2 regions of the Cytobacillus sp. MT66 genome follow, and region 1 is predicted to be linked to the other one. Evidence: riboswitches for the same ligand, from Rfam matches in the RefSeq annotation. Region 1 holds a riboswitch; the other holds the start of a gene.

Evidence for each region. Region 1 has a riboswitch for cobalamin ahead of AC1Q59_RS05170 (helical backbone metal receptor). Riboswitches for the same ligand answer to the same signal wherever they lie in the genome.
Region 2: linked by a shared signal. The riboswitch ahead of AC1Q59_RS19840 (FecCD family ABC transporter permease) and the one ahead of AC1Q59_RS05170 (helical backbone metal receptor) in region 1 are both predicted to bind cobalamin.

What each region holds. Positions count from the first base shown of each region.
Region 1 covers NZ_JBXAFB010000002.1:370,753-374,172, forward strand. Annotated here, with positions in the region: gene AC1Q59_RS05165 (glycerol-3-phosphate dehydrogenase/oxidase) at 1-1,134, shown strand, start outside; cobalamin riboswitch at 1,252-1,444, shown strand; gene AC1Q59_RS05170 (helical backbone metal receptor) at 1,608-2,606, shown strand; gene AC1Q59_RS05175 (FecCD family ABC transporter permease) at 2,603-3,420, shown strand, end outside.
Region 2 covers NZ_JBXAFB010000013.1:82,077-85,496, forward strand. Annotated here, with positions in the region: gene mgtE (magnesium transporter) at 1-290, opposite strand, end outside; gene AC1Q59_RS19835 (hypothetical protein) at 551-1,324, shown strand; cobalamin riboswitch at 1,372-1,579, shown strand; gene AC1Q59_RS19840 (FecCD family ABC transporter permease) at 1,746-2,744, shown strand; gene AC1Q59_RS19845 (adenosylcobinamide amidohydrolase) at 2,747-3,420, shown strand, end outside.

The DNA.
Region 1 (3,420 bases):
GTGATGAAGGAAGCAGCAACAAGAGGGGCTGCACCGATTAATTATACAAAAGTAGAAGATCTTATTTATGAAAATGGAAAAGTTACAGGCGTCCAAGTCTCCGATCAAATAACAGGAGAGAAATACGAAATCAAGGCTGCGAAGGTTGTCAATGCTTCAGGACCGTGGGTTGACACGATTCGTGAAAAGGATGGCTCGAAAAAAGGCAAAACATTGCAAATGACAAAAGGCGTACACGTTGTCATTGACCAGTCTAGATTCCCGCTGAAACAAGCAGTGTATTTTGATACACCTGACGGACGCATGGTGTTTGCCATTCCTAGAGCGGGCAAAGCCTATGTCGGTACAACAGATACTTTTTATAATGACAATCCTGTGAGTCCAAGAATGACGATTGCAGACCGGGATTACATCATCAAAGCTATTAATTATATGTTCCCAGATGTCAAAATTACTGAAAAAGATATCGAATCCAGCTGGGCTGGCGTGCGCCCGCTTATTTGGGAAGAGGGAAAAGATCCATCTGAAATCTCCCGCAAAGACGAAATATGGGAATCAGAATCAGGTCTCCTTACCATTGCTGGCGGTAAATTAACGGGTTATCGCAAAATGGCTGAAACCATTGTGGACCTAGTTGTCCAGAAATTTAAAGAGGAAGGCTATAAAGTCTTTTCTGGCTGTACAACGAAAAAAATGCCGATTTCCGGGGGTGAAGTTGGCGGTTCAGCTAAGTTTCCAGCATTTGTTGATGCAATGGCAGAAAAGGGAATGGCACTTGGATTAACCAAAGACGAAGGAAAGCATCTTGCTTCCATGTATGGTTCCAATATTGAGCAAATTCATAGCCTCATTGAACAAAGCGGCAGCGAAGCTGAAAAGTATGGGTTGCCAAAAACACTATGGGCAAAATTAAAATATGCGCTGGAATATGAGATGATTGCATCTCCTGCAGACTTTTTTATTCGCCGGACTGGAGCATTATTATTTGATATTGACACGGTAAAAAAATATCAAAACCCAGTTATCAGCTATATGGCAGAATATTTCAGCTGGACTCAGGAAGATACGAAAAAATGGACAGAGCAACTGGAAACAGAACTTCATTTCGCAACAGTTCCAGCTGACGCTAAATAGGTTTTTTAACGAAAATTTCCGCCTTTAAGTATTGGACGGAAATTTTTTTTTAGGTAAAATCTTCTATTATTATTCTTCTATGCTATAATGCTAGATGAGAATACAAGCTTGACCAATTGAATCTTATAGCTGATAGGTGCCTTATCTTTAGGATAAGGTTAAAAGGGAAGCCGGTGTAAATCCGGCGCGGTCCCGCCACTGTATATCGGGGATTTCCTCGCAATCCACTGTTCTTTGGGAAAAGGAATGGGAAGGAGAGGATGTCGCTATACCCGTAAGCCAGGAAACCTGCCTATTATGCTTGCCAACGAAGTCCTTCGCGGAAAAGGATCGGCATAATGAGGATTAATCTTTTTAATCTGTTAATCTGATTTTTGCATGCCTTGCTTCCGTTACGGAAGCAAGGCTTTTTTCGTGTGGAAGATTGCTAGTTTCAAGCTCATCTCATATCAGAGAAAGGAAGAGGAGCAGAAATGAAGAAGATTTTCGCGAGTTTTTTAATGATGACAATGATTTTGGGGCTATCCGCCTGCGGACAGGGGGAGAAACCGGTTAATGGCAGCGAGGTCCAAAATGAAGCGCAAACACCAGGAAAAGATCGTTCAAGTGAAGAAAAAACACATATGGCAACTGTGTACCCCCTTACGATTAAAGATGCTACAGGAGCGGAGCTGACATTTGATAAAGCACCTGAGCGCATCGTATCAACATCCCCATCTGAAACTGAAATCCTATTTGCTTTAGGATTGGGGGACAAAATTTATGGTGTTTCGGATTATGATAACTATCCAAAAGAGGCTTTGGCAAAGCCAAAAGTGGGTGGGGTAACAAAGCCAAATGAAGAGGCTATCATTGCAGCTGAGCCAGATCTTGTCATTGGCGGAATTTCGATGAAGGGGGACATAGCCGAAAAGTTCCGCGGTCTTGATTTAAAATTGTACAAAACAGAGCCAAAAAAGGTTGAGGATGTATTAAATAATATCCTTCAGATCGGCAAAATGACCGATAAACAAAGGGAAGCGGAAGCGTTAGTCGCACAAATGAAGGAAGATATCCAATATGTAAAAGAAAAAGCAGCTGGCCTAAAGCAAGAGGATAAAAAGAAAGTATATATTGAATTTTCTCCAGGCTGGACAGTGGGTAAGGGAGAATTTATGGATGAACTAATCACTATGGCTGGCGGGCTGAACATTGCCTCAGATACTGAAGGCTGGAATGCCATTGATGAAGAAAAGGTGATCCAGGATAACCCAGAGGTGATTTTGTATACAGCTGGCCGAGTCGATGATAAGACAGGCAAGAGTATTGATGAGCTAATCACATCCAGGAGCGGCTGGGAGAAGATTACAGCTATACAGGAAGGCCGTTTGCATGCTATAGATGGGGATATTGTATCGCGCCCTGGCCCGCGCATCACCGAAGCACTTAAAAATATTGCCGAGTCCATATACCCTGAATTGTACAAGCAATGAAAAGGAAATTAGCAATATGGGGGGGAGTAAGCGTGGTTCTCCTCCTTCTTTCGGTGATTATTAGTGTTTCTCTTGGTTCTGCGAATCTGGCAGTATCTCAAGTATGGGGCGTGTTATTACATCAAGTGCCGGTGATAAAAAACAGTATTACCGCTGACTGGGCTCAATCAACCGAACAAATTATCCTTAAGGTTCGCCTTCCAAGGGTCATTCTTGCCATCCTTGCTGGAGCTTGTCTTTCCCTTGCAGGTGCAGGATTTCAAGGCGTTCTAAGGAATCCGCTTGCTGACCCTTACACATTGGGCGTTTCATCTGGGGCTGCGGTCGGAGCAGCTTTTATCATATTATTTGGTTTTCATACGGCACTACTCGGTGTTTGGACGATTCCGCTTGTTGCATTTCTAACAGGTCTTATTAGTCTGCTGGCCGTTCTCAGGCTGGCCAACATCCATGGTAAATATCGGCTGGAGACTATAATTTTATCAGGCGTAGTTGTTTCTGCCTTCCTTGGTTCGCTAGTTTCTTTTATGGTCTCAATGTCAGATCAAGTGGTGAATGAGATTGTTTTCTGGCTGATGGGAAGTTTAGCTCTACGGGGCTGGTCCTTTACCTTTGTGCTTTTGCCATATTTAGCTATTGGTTTTGCCGTGCTTATTTCCTATGGCAGGACATTAAATTTATTTGCTCTTGGGGAAAGGCAGGCTGCCCACTTAGGGGTGAATATTCAGCGGACACGCTTAATCATTTTGATCGTGTCAACATTAATTACGGCTGCTGCGGTTTCTATTGTCGGAACAATCGGATTTGTCGGTCT
Region 2 (3,420 bases), on a different contig from region 1:
TCATCATTGTCCATTAAATCAAGGACCTTACCTGTTTTTTCGATGCCCAATTTATTTAAGACATTCAGCTGATCTTCCTTGGTGAGCTCTTCGATTAAATCAGCCAGCCTGTCTATTTTCATGAAAATTAAAAAGCGTGCTTTATGCTTCTCTGGCAGGTTCTTGTAAATTTGTGCAATATCATATGGCTGAAGTTCATCAAGAATGGTTTCAAATTCTTTTTTCTTGTTATCCTTTAATGCCTTTATTATGTGAAGAGTGATTTGATCCTCTGACATGCTTTGAATCATACTTCTCACACTCCTTTCACTTAAGAGGGAATTCAAACAACAAATCCAGCTTATTATATAATAAATCCCATTAACATTATAAAAAATTTTGATCTTGCTTGGAAAGGAAGTATTATTACCATATTAAGGGCAAATGGCGATTTTGAAAGAAAAAGTTCAAATTGTTGTAAAAATTTTTCCTTAAATATGCAAAACTTTGATATTATTTAGATGAGTATTGCAGAAATTGGTTTCTTACTATCTTTTCGGGGGTTTCACCATTGAAAAAAAGGAATCATAGTATTCGGGATATCATTTATATTCATTTAAATGAACGTGATCAATACGTTCTTACATATGGTATTGAATTCCAGGAATTTGCCAAAAGTTTATTCTATTCGCTTAACAATCTTCTTTTGCTCAAGTCAAAATATGAGGATGGGGACTTTAATATGCATACCCTTCTCGAATATGTGCCTAAAGATAAATTGCCTAAGCTGATGGAAGAGGATGTTTATGGGTACGGCGATTTTTGCTGGATTGATTTTGAGGAGGAAGAAGACCTCAATGAACTTTCTGGGCAGGCCATTGCCGAACTTCTTTACTTGGGTCATTTAAAAGAACATCTAAAGCCGCCTTTTTACAATCATTTGGGAAACAGATACGTTTATTTGGCCCATGATGATGGGTGGATTAATAAAACCTATTACCATGATTTTGGGGACTTTTTTAAGATGATTGGCGAAGTAATACCGGGGAAGATGGCTGATTCCAAGGTGGAAAAGACATTGCTCGGAATAAAGAAGAAAAGATCTTATCCGCCAATTCCAATCGAAATTCTCCGGTCATTAAAGCAGCTTATGAGAGAGGGTGCGGTATTTTCAATTAAAGATAATGAGCAAAGCCGCACGAAGATTGAAATACCAATCTGGATTGCTGGCGATTTTTCCGATATGGATGAGATGTATGAGAATTATGAAGCAGTCTCAAAGGAGCCTTGCCATGCCAAGCTTGCTTTTGATAAAAAGCTAAGGGAATGGAAAGTGTATCTTTAAAACATTTTCATCAAAGAAAAATGATGTATAATAGAGGCATAAAAACTTTATATCATTATGAAAAAGGTGTCTATCAAATGCATTGTTAATTATCTGCATTTGAGGACTTAAAAGGGAAGTTGGTTAAATTCCAACGCGGTCCCGCCACTGTAATTGGGAGCTAAGCTGCAAATGCCACTATACAACAAGTATGGGAAGGCGCTGCTTTAAGCAATGACCAAAAGCCAGGAGACCTGCCTGATTTCTGCGCGCCATAACCTACGAGGATAGGAGGTGTTTGAAGCAATGGCTTACTTGTTCTTTACATTGCTAATTTCAAACATCTCCTTTTATCTTGGAGATGTTTTTTATTTGGCCTTTAGCTTTCGGTAAGGAGTTAATCAATTTGAAGACTAGAAAAATATTAGCTTACATTCTTGGAATGTGTTTTTTAATTTCATCAATATTATTGGGCATCTCTATTGGCACGGTCTCTGTTCCTGTCTGGGATATTGTATATATAATTAGCGCTAAGCTTTTTGGATTGCCGCCAAGTGATTCGATTAATCCAATGTATGTCAATATTGTCATGAATATCAGGCTTCCTCGGGTGCTTCTTGCTGGCTTAGTTGGCGCTTCATTAGCCATCGCCGGTGCTGCCTTTCAAGGGTTATTGCGGAATCCGCTTGCTGATCCGTATACGCTTGGTGTTTCTTCCGGTGCCTCAGTTGGTGCTGTGATTACCTTATTTTTCGGTCTGTCTATTCCATTCGCGGGAAGTTTTACCTTGCCTATTTTGAGTGTATTATTCTCCCTCATCACCATTTTCCTTGTGCTGCTGTTTGCCCGTAAAGTGGAGAGGTCCATGAAGGTTGAAACCATTATTTTAACTGGCATTATATTCAGCTCTTTCTTAGGAGCGATAATTTCACTCATGATTGCCTTAACAGGAGAAGAGCTAAGGATGATTATCAGCTGGCTTCTTGGCAGTGTATCCATGCGAGGATGGCCATATGTCCAAATAATCCTGCCCTTTTTCATTGCTGGCTCTGTACTGCTCCTTCTGAATGGGAGAGAGTTAAATGCCATGTCTTTTGGGGAAGAGCGTGCGAAGCATATCGGTGTAGACGTTCAGAAGCGAAAGATGCTTGTGCTGATCGCAGGCTCTATTCTAACTGGTTCAGCAGTAGCTGTATCAGGGACAATCGGCTTTGTGGGACTGGTAATTCCTCATTTAACAAGATTATTATGGGGACCTGATCATCGGCATCTATTGCCTTTGTCAATTTTAACAGGCGGAAGCTTTTTAATTCTTGCAGATCTGGCGGCAAGAACCATTATCACCCCAGGGGAGCTGCCTATCGGTGTAATTACAGCCATTATTGGGGCCCCAGTATTTGCAGTCATCCTCCTGAATAGACGTCCAGAAAGAAGAGGGTAAAGATGCTTAATGTTCATAAGTTAACTGGCGGCTATTCTTCTGCCGCTATCATTAAAGATGTATCCTTTGAGCTTGAAAAAGGCGAGCTTTTAGGAATTATTGGCCCAAATGGGAGCGGGAAGACAACCTTGATTAAAATGCTGACAGGTATACTTCCTTATGAAAGCGGCGAAATCGTTCTTAAGGGAAAATGTGTAAAGGACTACACTGCAAAGGAATTGGCGAAAATTCTTGCTGTTCTTCCCCAGCATTCCTTTCATTCGTTTTCCTATACCGTAAAAGAGACGGTCTCCCTCGGAAGGTATGCTCACCAAAAAGGCTGGTTTCAGTCCTGGTCGGAAAGAGACGAATCCATTGTAAACGAGGCCATGGATCAAACAGGAGTTATTTCATTTGCAGATCATTATGTACATGAATTGTCAGGGGGCGAAAGGCAAAGGGTTTACTTAGCCCAGGCTCTTGCTCAGGAACCGGAAATTCTGTTGCTAGATGAGCCGACAAACCATCTTGACCTGTCCTTTCAGAAGGAACTGCTTGATTTATTGCGGGGCTGGACAAGGGAAAGAAACCTGACCGTTATTTCAATTTTTCACGATCTGAACCTTGCTGGTCTTTATTGTGACCGTTTATTGCTTTTAGAAAGTGGCGAGGTTCAAATTGATCACTTGCCAAATGA